DNA from 2 places in the Streptomyces sp. NPDC048565 genome. Region 1 is predicted to be linked to the other one. Evidence: riboswitches for the same ligand, from Rfam matches in the RefSeq annotation. Region 1 holds a riboswitch; the other holds the start of a gene.
What was found. Region 1 has a riboswitch for glycine ahead of gcvP (aminomethyl-transferring glycine dehydrogenase). Riboswitches for the same ligand answer to the same signal wherever they lie in the genome.

Region 1 (8,495 bases):
CGTCGGGCTATCGGAAGTTCGGCCCTGCCGACGTCGAGCGGCTGGCGCAGGTGCTGCGCATGCAGCGGGACCACTACCTGCCGCTCAAGGTCATCCGTGAGCACCTGGAGGCCGTGGAACGGGGTGAGCAGGCCGCTCTGCCGGCCGGTGGCGGCCGGAGCGATCCCACCGGTCCTCCCGGGGGCCAGGACCCGGGGCAGGCCACTGCCGGCCGTATCGGACGCGCCGAGCTCCTGGCCGCCACCGGGGCCACCGAGGAGCAGCTCGTCGAGTGGGAGTCGTACGGGCTGATCGTGCCGGCCACCGGCGGGAGCTACGACGCCGAGGCGGTGACCGTGGCGCGGCTGGTGGCGGATCTGGGCAGATTCGGTCTCGAACCTCGGCATCTGCGGGCCGTCAAGGCAGCCGCCGAGCGTGAGGCCGGGCTGGTCGAGCAGGTGGTGGCTCCCCTGCGCCGGCACCGGAATCCGCAGACCAGAGCCCATGCGGAGGCCACGGCGAAGGAGCTCGCGGAGCTTTCCGTCCGGCTCCACGCCGCGCTCGTGCAGACCGCCCTGAAGGCAAGCTTCCTCTGAGGGCGGAGGAGCCCGACTATCCAAACATGGCGGGCACGTCCTAGGGTTGCTGTGTGAACGAGCTCGACGTTGTGGGTGTCCGGGTGGAAATGCCCTCCAACCAACCGATCGTGCTCCTGCGTGAAGTGGGAGGCGACCGGTACCTCCCTATTTGGATCGGCCCTGGGGAAGCGACCGCGATCGCCTTCGCCCAGCAGGGCATGGCTCCGGCCAGGCCGCTGACCCATGATCTCTTCAAGGATGTGCTCGAGGCCGTGGGCCAGGAGCTCACCGAGGTCCGCATCACGGACCTGAGAGAAGGGGTCTTCTACGCGGAGCTCGTCTTTGCCAGCGGGGTCGAGGTGAGCGCGCGTCCCTCCGACGCCATAGCGCTCGCCCTGCGCACCGGCACGCCGATCTACGGCAGTGACGGGGTGCTGGACGACGCGGGCATCGCGATCCCGGACGAGCAGGAGGACGAGGTGGAGAAGTTCCGCGAGTTCCTCGACCAGATCTCGCCGGAGGACTTCGGCACCAACAGTCAGTGACCCCGTCCGCGGTGGTGGTGCCAGCGCATCCGACAAGCCGTTCCCGGTAATCAGTCACGGGAAACCACCCTCAGGGTGGTTATCACTCGGCGTGCCGAGTGTGGCGATCGTTGACGCACCCCTGGTGACTGCCTACCTTCGAGGTGGCAGGTCAAGGACGGAGGTCGGCGTGAGAAGCAGCGGCGACGGTACGGCTGTGGGTGGGCCGTACCGGCAGCACGGCAGTGCGGCCGACCACTCCATCAGACAGCCGGTTCAGCCGGCAGTGGTGGCAGCGGACGGTGCGGCAGTGGCAGGGGACATCGGCTACCGGGGGCCGACAGCGTGCGCGGCGGCCGGGATCACCTACCGACAGCTCGACTACTGGGCGCGTACGGGGCTCGTGGAGCCGAGCGTACGTCCGGCGTACGGGTCGGGGACACAGCGTCTCTACAGTTTCCGGGACGTGGTGCTCCTCAAGATCGTCAAGCGGTTCCTGGACACGGGTGTCGCTCTGCAGAACATCAGGACCACCGTCCAGCACCTCAGGGCCCGCGGATTCACGGATCTTGAGCGGATGACCCTGATGAGTGACGGGGCGACGGTCTACGAGTGCTCATCGCCCGACGAGGTCGTGAATCTCCTTCAGGGCGGCCAGGGCGTCTTCGGTATCGCCGTCGGTGTGGTCTGGCGTGACGTCGACGCGGCGCTGTCCCAGCTCCACGGGGAGCGTGTCGACACGGGGGAGACCCTGATCGGCCACAACCCGGCCGATGAACTGGCGCGGCGCCGCAATCGCGCGGGCTGAGCCACCGGGGCGGCACGGCGCGACGCGTGCGCCGGGTGGGGCGGTTGTCAGTGGCGTAGGGCAGCATCGGTCCATGTGAGAGCCGCGCCCACCATCCTGCATCTGGACATGGATGCCTTCTACGCCTCTGCGGAGCAGGCGGCGAAGCCGAGCCTGCGCGGCAAGCCGGTGGTGGTGGGCGGCCTGGGGACGCGCGGCGTGGTCGCCACCGCGTCGTACGAGGCGCGGCGTTTCGGTGTGCACTCGGCGATGCCGATGGCGCAGGCCAGGCGTCTCGCTCCCAACGCGGCCTATCTGGTTCCGCGTTTCGCGCTCTACCGGACGGTGAGCGACCAGGTGATGGAGCTGCTCGGGCGGCTGTCGCCGCTCGTCGAGCCGCTCAGCCTGGACGAGGCCTTCGTCGACCTGGAGGCCGGCGGGGTCGCCGACGACTCCGCGTCCGCGCGTGCGATCGGCGAGCAGCTGCGCACCGTGATCGGAGCGGTCACCGGACTCAGTGGTTCCGTCGGCCTGGCCGGCTCCAAGATGCTGGCCAAGATCGCCTCGGAGGAGGCGAAGCCCGACGGGCTGCTGCTGATCGAGCCGGGCACCGAGCGGGAGCTCCTGGCGCCCATGTCCGTGCGCATCCTGCCGGGCGTGGGGCCCGCCACCGGTGACCATCTGAGGCGTGCGGGGATGACCCTCGTCAGTCACCTGGCGGAGGCGGGCGAGGCGGAGCTCGTGCGGCTGCTGGGCAAGGCGCACGGCGTCGCGCTCCACCGCATGGCCCTGGGCCACGACGACCGGCCCGTCGTCGCCGAGCGGGACGCCAAGTCCGTGTCGGTCGAGGACACCTTCGACGTGGACCTGCACGACCGTGTGCGCGTCAGGTCGGAGGTGGAGCGGCTCGCGGACCGGTGCGTCCAGCGGCTGCGGGGCGCCGGCCGGTCAGGGCGCACCGTCGTCCTCAAGGTCCGCCGCTACGACTTCTCGACGCTCACCAGATCCGAGACGCTGCGCGGCCCCACAGACGACCCCACGGTGGTCAGGGAGGCCGCTGCGCGGCTTCTGGAGGCCGTGGACACGACCGGCGGCGTCCGGCTGCTCGGAGTCGGTGTCACGGGCCTGGCGGACTTCACACAGGAGGACCTCTTCGCGCAGGCCGCCGACGCGCAGCACGCCGCCGAGGAGTCCGCCGCGGCCGCGGCCCCGGAGCCGGACGAGCGGGAGCCGGCAGGGGAGCGTGCGGGGGAGGGGGCGGCGGCCGGGGCGGACGCGGGCGAGAGCGAGGAGCCCCTGGCCTCGCGGCGCTGGCCGGCCGGTCACGACGTACGGCACGAGGAGCACGGCCACGGCTGGGTGCAGGGCAGTGGCGTCGGCCGGGTCACCGTGCGCTTCGAGGAGCCGTGGTCGCCGCCCGGCCGGGTGCGCACGTTCAGGATCGACGATCCGCGGCTGCGGCCGGCCGAACCGCTGCGCCTGGTGCGTGACCCGGTGGACTACTCCTCGTGGCCGGCGAGCTTGCCGAAATCCCTGTCGGGGCCGGGGACGTCGGAGGAGGAGACGTCCAGACCGTAGTGACGGTAGAGCTGGAGTTCCTGCTCGGGTGAGAGATGGCGGCCCACACCGAAGTCGGGAGCGTCCTTGATCAGGGCCCGTTCGAAGGGGATCACGAGAGTGCCGTCGACGAATTCGCTCGGCTCCAGGGGGACGAACGCGTCCCGGGTGAAGAGCCCGGTGCGTACGGCGGCCCACTCGGGGACCCCGGTGGCGTCGTCGAGATAGACCTCGTCCACCGTTCCGATCTTGGCACCTTGCCGGTCGAAGGCCTTGCGGCCGATCAGGCTGCGTGGATCGATGTCCGTCTGCACGGTGCCTCCCACTGGTCACGGCTGCATCAGGTGGTCGCGGCTGCTCCACAGGCACTACGAAAGGACAGATCCGGGCAGTCGGCCACTCGAGACGGCCCGCCCCTACCCCGCTGGTAGGCTGGAAGACGGCTGCTGACCCTGTGCGGGAGAGTCCTCCGGAGCGATCCGGAGGCGCCGAAGGAGCAACTCCTCCCCGGAATCTCTCAGGCCCCCGTACCGCACGGACGAGGTCACTCTGGAAAGCAGGGCGGGACCGTGCGGCACGTGCCGCGCCGGGCACCGTCCTCACCGACGGTGAAAGCCGGTATGCCCCAGGGCGTGCTGGTGAAGCTCTCAGGTCGAGATGACAGAGGGGGAGGCCGTTCGGGCAGCCACGCCGTGGCTCCCCTCGCAGGTCGTCACAGACCAGGAGGCCTCCATCATGACCCCCCGTCGCACTCCGCTCTCCCAGCTGGAGCAGGGCATTCCGTTCGAGCAGCGCCACATCGGGCCCGATGCCGGGGCGCAGGCGAAGATGCTCGCCCAGGTCGGTTACGGCTCCCTCGACGAGCTCACCGCCGCCGCTGTGCCCGACGTGATCAGGAGTGCCGAGGCGCTGGACCTCCCCCAGGCGCGCACCGAGGCCGAGGTCCTGGCCGAGCTGCGCACCCTCGCCGACCGTAACCAGGTGCTCGCACCGATGATCGGGCTCGGCTACTACGGCACGTTCACCCCGCCGGTCATCCTGCGCAACGTCATGGAGAACCCCGCCTGGTACACGGCCTACACGCCCTACCAGCCGGAGATCTCGCAGGGGCGGCTCGAGGCTCTCCTGAACTTCCAGACCATGGTCGCCGACCTCACCGGCCTGCCGACCTCGGGCGCCTCGCTGCTCGACGAAGGCACGGCCGCCGCCGAGGCCATGGCGCTGGCGCGGCGGGTCGGCAAGGTCAAGGGCGGTGTCTTCCTGGTCGACGCCGACACCCTGCCGCAGACCATCGCGGTCATCGAGACCCGCGCCGAGCCCACCGGTGTCGAGGTCGTCGTCACCGATCTCTCCGAGGGCATCCCGGCCGAGGTCGCCGAGCGCGGTGTCTTCGGTGTGCTCCTCCAGTACCCCGGAGCCTCCGGCGCCGTACGCGACGTCAAGCCCGTCATCGACCAGGCGCACGAACTGGGCGCGGTCGTCTCCGTCGCCGCCGACCTGCTGGCCCTGACGCTACTCACCTCGCCCGGAGAGCTGGGCGCGGACGTCGCCGTGGGCACCACCCAGCGCTTCGGTGTCCCGATGGGCTTCGGCGGACCGCACGCAGGCTTCATGGCCGTGCGCGAGAAGTTCGCCCGCAGCCTGCCCGGCCGCCTCGTCGGTGTCTCCGTCGACGCGGACGGCAACAAGGCCTACCGGCTGGCGCTGCAGACCCGCGAGCAGCACATCCGCCGCGAGAAGGCCACCAGCAACATCTGCACCGCCCAGGTGCTGCTCGCCGTCATGGCGGGCATGTACGCCGTGTACCACGGGCCCGACGGGCTGCGGACCATCGCCCGGCGCACCCACAGGTTCGCCGCCATCCTGGCCCAGGGCCTGCGGGCCGCGGGCAGCGAGGTCGTGCACGAGGCGTACTTCGACACCCTCACCGTCCGTGTGCCGGGCACCGCGGCCGATGTGGTCGCCGACGCGCGTGAGCGCGGGGTGAACCTCCGGCTCGTCGACGCCGACCATGTCTCCGTCGCCTGCGACGAGACCACCACCCGCAGCCGGATCGAGGCCGTCTGGGCGGCCTTCGGGGCCGGCGGTGACATCGAGACGCTGGACGCCGAGGCGGCCGACGCGCTGCCCGACGGGCTCCTGCGCGGCGACGAGGTCCTCACCCACCCGGTCTTCCACCAGCACCGCTCCGAGACGGCGATGCTGCGCTACCTGCGCAAGCTCGCCGACCGCGACTACGCGCTGGACCGCGGCATGATCCCGCTCGGCTCCTGCACGATGAAGCTCAACGCGACCGCCGAGATGGAGTCGATCACCTGGCCCGAATTCGGTGCGCTGCACCCCTTCGCGCCCGCCGAGCAGGCCGAGGGCTTCCTCACCCTCATCAGGGAGCTGGAGGAGCGTCTCGCCGAGGTCACCGGTTACGACGCCGTGTCCATCCAGCCGAACGCGGGCTCGCAGGGCGAATTCGCCGGCCTGCTTGCGGTGCGCGCGTACCACCGGGCCAACGGCGACGACCGGCGCACCGTCTGTCTGATCCCGTCATCCGCGCACGGCACCAACGCCGCGAGCGCCGTCATGGCCGGCATGAAGGTCGTCGTGGTGAAGACCGCCGACGACGGCGAGGTCGACGTGCGGGACCTCAGGGCCAAGATCGCGGCCCATCGCGAAGAGCTCGCCGTCCTCATGATCACCTACCCCTCCACGCACGGAGTCTTCGAGGAGCACGTCGCCGAGATCTGCGGGGAGGTGCACGATGCCGGCGGCCAGGTGTACGTGGACGGCGCCAACCTCAACGCGCTGGTCGGTCTCGCCAAGCCGGGCCACTTCGGCGGCGACGTCTCCCACCTGAACCTGCACAAGACCTTCTGTATCCCGCACGGCGGCGGCGGCCCGGGTGTCGGCCCCGTCGGTGTGCGCGCCCACCTGGCGCCGTATCTCCCCAACCATCCGCTCCAGCCCGCCGCGGGTCCGGAGACCGGTGTCGGCCCGATCTCGGCCGCCCCGTGGGGCTCGGCCGGCATCCTGCCGATCTCGTGGGCCTACGTGCGCCTCATGGGGGGCGAGGGCCTGAAGCGTGCGACGCAGGTCGCCGTGCTCGCGGCCAACTACATCGCCAAGCGTCTCGAACCGCACTTCCCGGTCCTCTACAACGGCCCGGCCGGTCTGGTCGCGCACGAGTGCATCGTCGACCTGCGACCGGTCTCCAAGGCGACCGGCGTCACCATCGATGACATCGCCAAGCGGCTGATCGACTACGGCTTCCACTCGCCGACCATGTCCTTCCCGGTCGCCGGGACGCTGATGATCGAGCCGACCGAGAGTGAGGACCTCGCCGAGCTGGACCGCTTCTGCGACACGATGATCGCCATCCGCGGCGAGATCGACAAGGTCGCCTCCGGTAAGTGGAGCGCGGACGACAACCCCCTGCGCAACGCCCCGCACACGGCTGCGGCGCTCGGTGGCGGGTGGACCCACGCCTACACCCGTGAAGAGGCGGTCTTCCCGGCCGGTGTGACCCCCTCGGACAAGTACTGGCCGCCGGTGCGCCGGATCGACGGCGCCTTCGGTGACCGCAACCTGGTGTGCTCCTGCCCGCCGCTGGACGAGTACGACCAGTAGGCACCGCGGACACGCGTCGGGGCCGGTGCGGAGACTTCTCCGGGCCGGCCCCTCGTGTTCGGTTCGCCTTGCTGTCCGCGGTGCTGTCCGCCGTGCTCAGGCGGCTTTCACCACCTTGCCGCTCCTCAGCGAGCGGTGCGGGGCGACGATCTGCCCGTCCGGGAGCAGCTCACCGGTGTCCTCGAAGAGCAGGACGCCGTTGCACAGCAGGCTCCAGCCCTGTTCCGGGTGGTGGGCCATCAGGCGGGCGGCTTCCCGGTCGTTGGAGTCAGCGGTCGGGCAGGGTGGCTGGTGCTGGCACATGGGTGGGTTCTTTCGCTGCGTCGGTTCGCGTGTCCTGCGCTCGGGCGACGCGTTCAGTGGCCGCCGCCCTGCCAGGTCGGTCCGGTCCCAGTGTTGCCCTACGGACCTGACTCCGCAGGGATTTCGCGGCAGCGGCTGTTCTCCGTCCGAGACGCATCACCCGGCCGGACGGTTCGGTTCAACTGTGCTGTCCGTTCGGATGATTCGGGGTGACCGGACCGGACTAGTCCGGACGGGTAGCTGCGCGCCCCCGCCGGGCGGGCCGGCAGGGGCGCGTGGGGCATGAGGGTCAGGCGGGCGAGCCGAGGAGGCCCGGGAGGTCCGGGAGAGGTGCTGGGGTGACACGCAGAGTCATCACCGGGAGCAGGTCCGCGACCGGGTGCGGGCGGTGTGCCGTGATGCCCGGGGGAGCGGGTGCCAGGGGCACCAGTACGTCGGTCGGTGCGAGTGTGCCGCCGCCCGCGTCCGCGTCGACGTCGTGGTGCAGCCACAGCGTGAGCATGTACAGCTCGGGCACCGACAGCAGACGCGGCTGGTAGTGCGTCGCCGTCGACTCCGCCTGGCGTACGGCGAGTTCGGTGGAGGCGATGTAGGGGCCCTCGAAGAAGTGCGAGAAGGTCCAGCCGTCGGCGGTGAGCATGGTGTCCGCCGCGGCGACGGCGCGCTCACCGCTGCGGACGAGGAAGCGCCAGCCGGCGAGGCGGGTGCGCGGTGCGGCGTCGTTCGGCACGATCCGGTCCAGTACGTGGACGGGAAGCGGGAGTTCGGGGCTCAGCGATCCCTGGACGGACCGGAGAGCGGGCGTGTGGGCCTCGCGGACTGCGGTGGGAGAACCGAGTGCCGCGAGAACGCTGCGCAGTGCGGGCGCTGGGGCCGGGGAAACATGCAGCGGCATAGTGGGTCGCCTCTCACTTCGGAGACACGGTGATGCGTGGGCGGGTGCAGACGGCGCTGTCGGCGTGCGGGGCCAGAGGAAGGCCGGTGACGGGACGGCCGGGCCGGTGCGTCAACTCCGTCAGATCTCTGCCTCGTTCGCAGAGTTTATACGACAAATGTTCACACGGTGTTTCGGCTACCCGTCCCCCATATTGCCCGCAAGAGAGATTTCGGCCTTTGAATTGTGTGGTTCATGTGGGTTCGATCCGC
Region 2 (8,495 bases), on a different contig from region 1:
CGCGAACGTGACTGCGCTGACCACCAGCAGCAGCAACACCGCGGCGAAGACGCGTCGGATGATGTACGCAGCCACAGCCGTGCGGCGCCGGGCGGGCCGGGCGGGGTACGCCCGCCGGCCCGGCGCCTTCACCTGCCTTTCAGGGGATGCTGTCGATGAACAGGTGTTACTTGGCGGACGACATCAGCACGTAGTCGTACATGCCGAGGTAGGAGTTCGCGACCGTGACGTTCTGCGCGGAGTCCGGGCGGTAGAGCAGGTTCTTGCGGTAGAACAGCGGCACGACCGAGGCGGTCTCCATGACCTTCTGGTCGACCTCGCCCCACGTGGCGTTGCGCTCCGTGGTGTCGACGGTGCCGATGCCCTTGACGAGGAGGTTGTTGACTCCCTTGTCGTCGAGCTCCATCAGGTTCGTGCCGCCGGAGGGCTTGATGGCCGATCCGTTCACGATCTGGTCGAGGAAGCCGAAGCCGGTCGGCCAGTCGGCGCCCCAGGCCATCATCATCATGCCCGCGTTGTTCTTGTGGACCCATTCGGGCACACCCGCGAAGTCCGTGAAGTACTTGTCGGCCGGGAACTGCTTGATCTCGGCGGTGATGCCGATCGCCTTCAGGCTGCCCTGGAGCTGCGTGGCGGCGGTGATCTCGTCAGGACGGTCCGAGCGAGCGGTCAGCGTGGTCTTGAAGCCCTTGGGCTGACCGCACTTGGTCAGGTGCTCCTTCGCCTTGGCGACGTCGCCCTTGCTGCCCTCGGTCGGGTACAGGTCGAACTTCTTGTAACCGGCGACGGTCGGCGGGATGACGGTGGACGCCGGATCGCCCTTGACCGAGCCACCGATCGAGTCGATCATGCTCTGCTTGTCGACCGCGTACTGAACGGCCTTGCGGCACTCGACGTTGTTGAACGGCTTCACCTTGACGTTCAGCGCCAGGTACTGCAGGGCGCCGGCGTACGGGTTGTCCGTCTTCGCCTTCTCGGCGGCCTTGGCCAGGACCTTCGGCTGGGTCTTGGACTGCAGACCCGTGCCCTCGGCACCCACGGTGATCGCGTCGTTCAGCAGGTGGTCGTCGATCGTGGTGGCGTTGACGTTGAACTTGAGCTCGACCTTGTCGGACAGCGCCTTACGGATCGGGTCGGTCTTCGCGTCCCACTCGGGGTTGCGGACCAGCGTGATGCCCTTGCTCTCGTCGTACTTGGAGATCTTGTACGGGCCCGACGAGACCATCTTCTGGACGTAGCTGGCGCCCGTGTCGGCCTTCTGCTGGATCGGGGCCGTCTGCGAGAACGCCGCGAGGTAGTCCATGTCCGCGAACGGCTTCTTCAGGTGGAAGACGATCGTCTGGTCGTCCGGGGTCTCGATGGACTTGAGACCCTCCTTGGACTTGTCCTTGTACGGACCCTTGTACTTGTCGGCGTCCGCGAGGTAGGCCTTGAAGTACGTGGGGCCGTTGGACAGGGCCTCCGGCGCGAAGTTGGAGCGCTCGACGGCGTACTTGACGTCCTTCGAGGTGATCTCGCTGCCGTCGTCGAACTTCACGCCCTTGCGGAGCGTGTACGTCCAGGTCTTGGCGTCGTCGCTGGCCTTGCCCAGGCCGGTGGCGAGGTCGGGAACGACCTCCAGGCCTTCCTTGCCCGCGGCCGGCTTGAAGGTCACCAGGGAACGGGCGTACAGGCGGGAGAAGTTCTGCACCCAGCCGTAGTACGTGTTGCCGGGGTCCAGGGAGTCGGCGCCGCTGGAGTGCTCCAGCGTGAGCGTCCCGCCCTTCTTGTCCGTCGCGTTGACGACGCTGGTGAGACCCGCGTCGGCCTTGGCGTTGCCCCCACCGCCGCTGCCGTCACTGCCCGAGTCGCTGCCGCTGCACGCCGATGCGCCGAGCGACACCGCTACGGCCACGGCTATGGCCGCTGCTGTCTTTCTGTTCTGCATGCTGAGGAAAGCCCCCTCGCTAGTCCGGTGCGGCACTGCCGCGATTACTTGCCACGAGGGTCGAGTGCGTCGCGCAGCCCGTCCCCCAGCAGATTGAAGGCCAGCACGGTGATGAAGATCGCCATGCCGGGGATGACCATGAACATCGGGTCCACCTCGTAGAGGTCGACCGCCTGCGTGAGCATGCCTCCCCAGGACGCCTGCGGCGGCGCGATACCCACGCCGAGGAAGGACAGGGAGGCCTCGAAGAGGATGTTCGTGGGGATCAGCAGCGTCGCGTACACGAGGATCGGCGCGATCAGGTTCGGCAGCAGTTCCCGGAAGAGGATGAACGGGCCGCGTGCGCCCAGCGACCGGGCGGCCTCGACGAACTCCCGCTCGCGCAGGGAGAGGGTCTGCGCACGGACGATGCGCCCGATGTAGGGCCAGCTGAAGAAACCGATCACGAAGATCAGGACCGCGATCCGCAGCGTGAGTCCTTCCATCCCGAAGGCGTTGCCCTGCAGGGAGGCGGAGATGGAGATCGCGAAGAGCAGCAGTGGGAAGGCGAGGAAGGTGTCCATCAGCCGGCTGATGAAGCTGTCCACCCAGCCGCCGTAGAACCCGGCCACGACGCCCATGATGACGCCGATGACGACGGAGAGCAGCGTGGAGCCGACGGCGACGACGAGGGAGACCCAGGAGCCTTCGAGGATGCGCGCCAGGATGTCGCGCCCGGTCTGCGGTTCGACGCCGAGGGGGTGGTCCCAGCTCATCCCGCCCAGGGAGCCCTTGGGCGCGAGCATGACGGGGTCGACCAGGCTCTGGTTGAAGCCGTTGGGGTCGAGCCCCAGGAGCGACTGGAGCGGCTTGGACAGCACCGCGATGAGGATCAACAGCACGACAACGATGCCACCGGCCATCGCGCCCTTGTCCCGCTTGAAGCGCGTCCAGGCGATGCGGCCGAGCGAGCGGCCCTCGATCTCCTTGCGCCCGGCGCCTTCCAGCACCGTTTCGGGCAGCGCGTCCGCCCCGGTGGTCTCGATCGGTGCCGTCATTGCGCTGGAGACCCCTCTCGGCCGGCGGTGGCCGGCCTGTGACCGCCGCTGTAGCGGCTCGTATGACATGTGCGTGTGGTGGCGCTACGGCCGAACGGACCCAGTTTGAAAAAGGGGCGCGTAGGGCATGGACCACCTGCTGTGTGGAGTCTTCAGCCACTTCGCGATCACCCGCCAGACCTGACGGGGAATGTTTGCTCAAACGTGATGCTGTCAGAGGGCTTCCGTTATCCGGACACTCGTGCTTACTCAGCGGACCTCTCGGCCACTAATCCGCGATAACGGACATGCTGCGCAACAGCGTTGAACACGGCACCAATGACCCGCACGCCCCCGCGTCCGCTGACGCCTTCTCAGTAGGCGTGCGGAGCGGGGCCGGCGGCGGGCGGATAGCCGTAGCCGGGGGCGGCCGGTGCGGGGGCGTGCGCCTCGCGGTCGTAGAAGGGCCGGGAGTTGGCGTTGAGCCACATCGCGACCGGGTCGTATTCGTCGGACAGCGAGACCGTCGAGACCGGCAGCCCGTCGGGGACCACGCCGATCGACTGCTGCATCATCGCGCGGACCGCGTCGACCGAGGGCCTGCCGGTGTCGTAGAGGTCGAGCCCGATCGCGAGGTACGGGGCACCGAGCGCCGGCTGCACCCAGGCCCTGCGCAGCGCGCGGACCGCGGAGGTGCGGTGGGCGTTCTGCGACAACAGGGCGTAGAACTGCGGGAGCTCGATGGCGGGTTCGGAGAGCCGCAGCGGCCCCGCGGGCATCCGGTCGAGGCCGGTGGCGATGCGGCGCAGGTCGAGCCAGGGGATGCCGACGCCGCCGCCCGGGGCGTGCGGGTTGAGCCAGATGCCCCAGCGGTCGGGGAAGAGGGAGCGGGCGATGTCGCGGCCCGTGGTCACCTCGTGGGCCCTGGTCCAGCCGCTGGCCGAGAGCTCCTGGGCGGAGGTCACGCAGGGGGCGTAACCCAGCCCCTGGACCTCCATGTTGCCGTACTGGGCGTCCGGGGAACCGGCTGTACCGTGCCAGAGCAGCATCCAGACCTGGCCGTCCGCCAGGGACCGCAGCAGCGTCTCGTACGCGTCGAGGCGCCCAGGGGTCACCTGTCGAAGCATGTGCTCCAGCTGCCCGGCCGCCGCGGTGCCTGACGCACTCACCCTGGGTCCCGCCCCTCTTCGTTCCACCTCGTCGTCGTCCAACAGCTTAGGCGCCACCCCCGACACGGCCTCGACGCCATCAGCCGCCGTGGGCCTCCGCTCAGTACGCGTCGCGCCGGTAGAACGGGCGCACCTTCTCCAGCATCCAGTCGCCGACCGGGTCCTGCGCGGCGTCGAGCAGGACCAGATTGACGGGCCAGGGCACCTGGACCCGGCCCAGCGCGCGGCCCAGGGCGTCCAGCGGGGCGCTCTGCGCCGCGGATTCCCATACGGTGGGCGACTCGACGCCGACGAACAGCACGGGGCCCTCGCCCTCGATGCTGGCCAGCGCCCGGCGCGCGGTGTTCACCACGCCGGTCGCCTGGAATTCGGCGGACACCGCGGAGAGGAAGTCCACGGGGTCCTCCTTCCAGTCCGGCTCGTACAGCCGCACCCGGCCGCCGCTCGCGGGGCCGTCGAGCGGGGTCCGTCCGGCCCGGCAGAGCTCCGCGACGGCGGCCGGCGGCAGGGGAACCCCGACGGCTCCACCGGGGTTGACCGCGACACCGAGCTGCGGGGGCAGCCCACGGGCGAACTCACGTGCGGGCGCGACGGTGAAGGAGAGATGGGAGCCGACGCACTGGAGGAACTGCGCCTCGGAGCTGAACACGGGGACGTACGCGCCGCCGTCGATGTCGACCGTCGGCAGGTCGAGGCCGATGCTGTCGGGCCCTCCGCCGTTCGGCAGGGGTACCCAGACCTGGCTGCGGCCGAGCACCTCGACGAGCCTGCCGCCCGCCCCGGGCACGCCGATGGAGGCGCTGAGCACTTCTTCGAGCTCGTTGGCCGGCCACCCCTGCGACGGATGCGACGGGGCCTGGGCCTGAGCCGGAATGTCCACGGTGTCTGTGTCCCTTTCTCGCCTTGTGGTGCGGCTGAAACCTTAGACGGTCCGCCGCGCTCGGGGGGCGTCACCGGCAGGCGCGACGGGCCGTCCACCGCACCGTCCAGATATCGGACGGCCCGCGGGACGCCCGCGAACTGTGCGTATGCGAACAGTGACGCCCGCAGCGGCCCCGGGGCGCACCAGGAATCGCTCCCCGCCCGCGCCGGCGCCACGGGACCTATCCCAGCGGGAGCCGCGCCCGGGGGAACGAGATCCGGCCGATCCCCGAGGCCGCCTCCCGGTCGAGCAGCACCGCCGAGGCGCACCCCGGCGGGAGCAGTCCGGTCTCCGTGTCGCGCAACAGCCGGGCGAAGGCCCGCCGGTGCCGGGCGAAGGCGTATCCGGACACGCGCCGCCCCCGCTCCCACTGCCCCTGCCTGGCCGCCTCGGGGGTGACGTCGAGCAGGACGAGATGCAGGTCGCCGCCCCGGCGCCGGGCCTCACGCACCAGCCAGCGCCGCACCCAGACCTGCGTGCCGCAGTCGTGCACGACGACGGATGCGCCCGACCGCAGGCGCCGCCGCAGTCCGGCGAAGTGCGCGGCGCGCACCAGGGGACGGTAGAGGGCATAAGGGACGACTCCGGGCAGGACGGCCGCCCAGCGGTCCCTGGTGTCCTGCGAGTCGACCGCGTGCCCCTGGACCGCCCGCCGGATCAGTGTCGACTTCCCACTGCCGGGCAGCCCCGAGATCACCACCACGTCGCCCGCGGCGAAGTCGAGGCCGCCCGGCCCGCCCCCGCCCCGCAGATCACGCACCACGGGGGCGGGCACGCTCCCCGGGTCCCGGGGAGGCCCGCCCGGCCGGGGGTGGGGCAGCGCACCGGGTAACGCCCCCGTGGTCGCCGCGTGGCCCTGCAACGTCATCGCCGTCCCCCTGCCGAGTCGCCCGACGGGCTACCCATGAAGTGTAAAGAAAAGGCAATCTTGCCCAACGCGTGCGATGATGACCCCGCCAACTGCATACCGGCCGTTTGAATCCGCGCGGGAGAGTCCCGGACACCGTGTGCGCCGGGCGCCGAAGGAGCAAGTTCCTCCCTTGAATCTCTCAGGCCCCGTACCGCGTGGATGAGGCAGATCTGAAAAGCGGGCCGCTGTGCGGCTCCACCCAAGGTGCAAGCCGGACCCTTTCAGGGGCTCTCGGCGAACCTCTCAGGTTCCGATGACAGATGGGGAGGGAACCACCCCCTGTCGTCATGCCCTGGAGCCAAGTCCATGAGCACTGCCCCGAGCGCCGCACCCCGCCTCACCGCCCTCGACGCCCTGCATCGGTCCCTGGGCGCGACCATGACCGATTTCGCCGGCTGGGACATGCCGCTGCGGTACGCCAGTGAGCGCGACGAGCACAACGCCGTACGCGGCGGGGCCGGCCTGTTCGACCTCTCGCACATGGGTGAGATCACGGTCACGGGTCCGCAGGCGGCGGCCTTCCTGAGCTACGCGCTGGTCGGCAACATCGCGACCGTCGGCCTGGGCCGGGCCCGCTACACGATGATCGTCGCGGAGGACGGCGGGATCCTGGACGACCTGATCGTCTACCGCCTGGCCGACACCGAATACCTGGTCGTCGCCAACGCGGGCAACGCCCAGCTCGTCCTGGACTCCCTCACCGAGCGCGTCGGGGGCTTCGACGCCGAGGTGCGCGACGACCGTGAGGCGTACGCACTGCTCGCCGTCCAGGGCCCCGACTCCCCCGCCGTACTGAAGTCGGTCACGGACGCCGACCTGGACGGACTGAAGTACTACGCCGGACTCCCCGGAACGGTCGCCGGTGTCCCCGCCCTCATCGCCCGTACGGGCTACACCGGTGAGGACGGCTTCGAGCTCTTCGTGGACCCGGCCCACGCCGAGCAGCTGTGGAAGGCCCTGACCGAGGCCGGCGCGCCGTACGGGCTGATCCCCTGCGGACTCTCCTGCCGCGACACGCTCCGCCTGGAGGCGGGCATGCCGCTGTACGGGCACGAGCTGACCACCGCGCTGACGCCCTTCGACGCGGGCCTGGGCAGGGTCGTGAAGTTCGAGAAGGAGGGTGACTTCGTCGGCCGCGATGCGCTGTCCGCCGCCGCCGAGCGTGCCGAGGCGGCCCCGCCCCGCAAGCTCGTCGGCCTGATCGCCCAGGGCCGCCGGGTGCCGCGCGCCGGCTACCCGGTCGTGGCCGGCGGCGAGGTCGTCGGCGAGGTGACCTCCGGCGCGCCGTCGCCCACCCTGGGCAAGCCGATCGCCATGGCGTACGTGGACGCGGCGCACGCCACGCCCGGCACCGAGGGTGTCGCGGTCGACATCCGGGGCACGCACGAGCCGTACGAGGTCGTGGCGCTGCCCTTCTACAAGCGCCGTAAGTGACACAGCGCGCAGCGCACCGCAGACGTGACGCAGTCCCGTCTCACACCGTAAGACCATCGTTCATCAGCACTCCCCCGCGTACAGGAGAATTCAGGTCATGAGCAACCCCCAGCAGCTGCGGTTCAGCAAGGAGCACGAGTGGCTGTCGGCCCTCGAGGACGGCGTGGCCACGGTCGGCATCACCGAGTTCGCGGCCAACGCGCTCGGTGACGTCGTCTACGCCCAGCTCCCGGAGGTCGGCGACACGGTGACCGCGGGCGAGACCTGCGGAGAGCTGGAGTCGACCAAGTCGGTCAGCGACCTGTACTCGCCGGTGACCGGCGAGGTGACCGCGGCCAACCAGGACGTCGTGGACGACCCGTCGCTGGTGAACTCCGCTCCCTTCGAGGGCGGCTGGCTGTTCAAGGTGCGCGTCGCGGAGGAGCCGAAGGACCTTCTCTCCGCCGACGAGTACACCGCGTTCTCCGGCAACTGAGACCTTAGGGACTTAACTGATGTCGCTTCTCAACTCCTCCCTCCACGAGCTGGACCCGGATGTCGCCGCCGCCGTCGACGCCGAGCTCCACCGTCAGCAGTCCACCCTCGAGATGATCGCCTCGGAGAACTTCGCTCCGGTCGCGGTCATGGAGGCGCAGGGCTCCGTCCTCACCAACAAGTACGCCGAGGGCTACCCCGGCCGCCGCTACTACGGTGGCTGCGAGCACGTCGACGTGGTCGAGCAGATCGCGATCGACCGCATCAAGGCGCTCTTCGGCGCCGAGGCCGCGAACGTCCAGCCGCACTCGGGTGCGCAGGCCAACGCCGCCGCGATGTTCGCGCTGCTGAAGCCGGGCGACACGATCATGGGCCTCGATCTGGCCCACGGCGGTCACCTGACCCATGGCATGAAGATCAACTTCTCCGGCAAGCTCTACAACGTGGTCCCGTACCACGTCGACGACACCGGTGTCGTGGACATGGCCGAGGTCGAGCGCCTCGCCAAGGAGTCGAAGCCGAAGCTCATCGTGGCCGGCTGGTCCGCCTACCCCCGCCAGCTGGACTTCGCCGCCTTCCGCCGTGTCGCGGACGAGGTCGGCGCGTACCTGATGGTCGACATGGCGCACTTCGCGGGCCTGGT

Region 2: it holds a riboswitch for glycine, as region 1 does, so the genes downstream of both, gcvT (glycine cleavage system aminomethyltransferase GcvT) here and gcvP (aminomethyl-transferring glycine dehydrogenase) in region 1, are expected to answer to the same signal.

Annotation. Positions count from the first base shown of each region.
Region 1 covers NZ_JBEZIH010000013.1:180,979-189,473, reverse strand. Annotated here, with positions in the region: gene AB0C75_RS18195 (MerR family transcriptional regulator) at 1-575, shown strand, start outside; gene AB0C75_RS18190 (bifunctional nuclease family protein) at 629-1,102, shown strand; gene AB0C75_RS18185 (MerR family transcriptional regulator) at 1,272-1,889, shown strand; gene AB0C75_RS18180 (DNA polymerase IV) at 1,965-3,446, shown strand; gene AB0C75_RS18175 (PRC-barrel domain-containing protein) at 3,368-3,739, opposite strand; glycine riboswitch at 3,873-3,968, shown strand; gene gcvP (aminomethyl-transferring glycine dehydrogenase) at 4,161-7,046, shown strand; gene AB0C75_RS18165 (DUF5999 family protein) at 7,143-7,349, opposite strand; gene AB0C75_RS18160 (hypothetical protein) at 7,639-8,244, opposite strand.
Region 2 covers NZ_JBEZIH010000020.1:96,063-104,557, forward strand. Annotated here, with positions in the region: gene AB0C75_RS23600 (ABC transporter permease) at 1-75, opposite strand, end outside; gene AB0C75_RS23605 (ABC transporter substrate-binding protein) at 167-1,927, opposite strand; gene AB0C75_RS23610 (ABC transporter permease) at 1,972-2,964, opposite strand; gene AB0C75_RS23615 (enhanced serine sensitivity protein SseB C-terminal domain-containing protein) at 3,318-4,112, opposite strand; gene AB0C75_RS23620 (enhanced serine sensitivity protein SseB) at 4,213-4,992, opposite strand; gene AB0C75_RS23625 (AAA family ATPase) at 5,216-5,902, opposite strand; glycine riboswitch at 6,011-6,108, shown strand; gene gcvT (glycine cleavage system aminomethyltransferase GcvT) at 6,251-7,378, shown strand; gene gcvH (glycine cleavage system protein GcvH) at 7,476-7,853, shown strand; gene glyA (serine hydroxymethyltransferase) at 7,873-8,495, shown strand, end outside.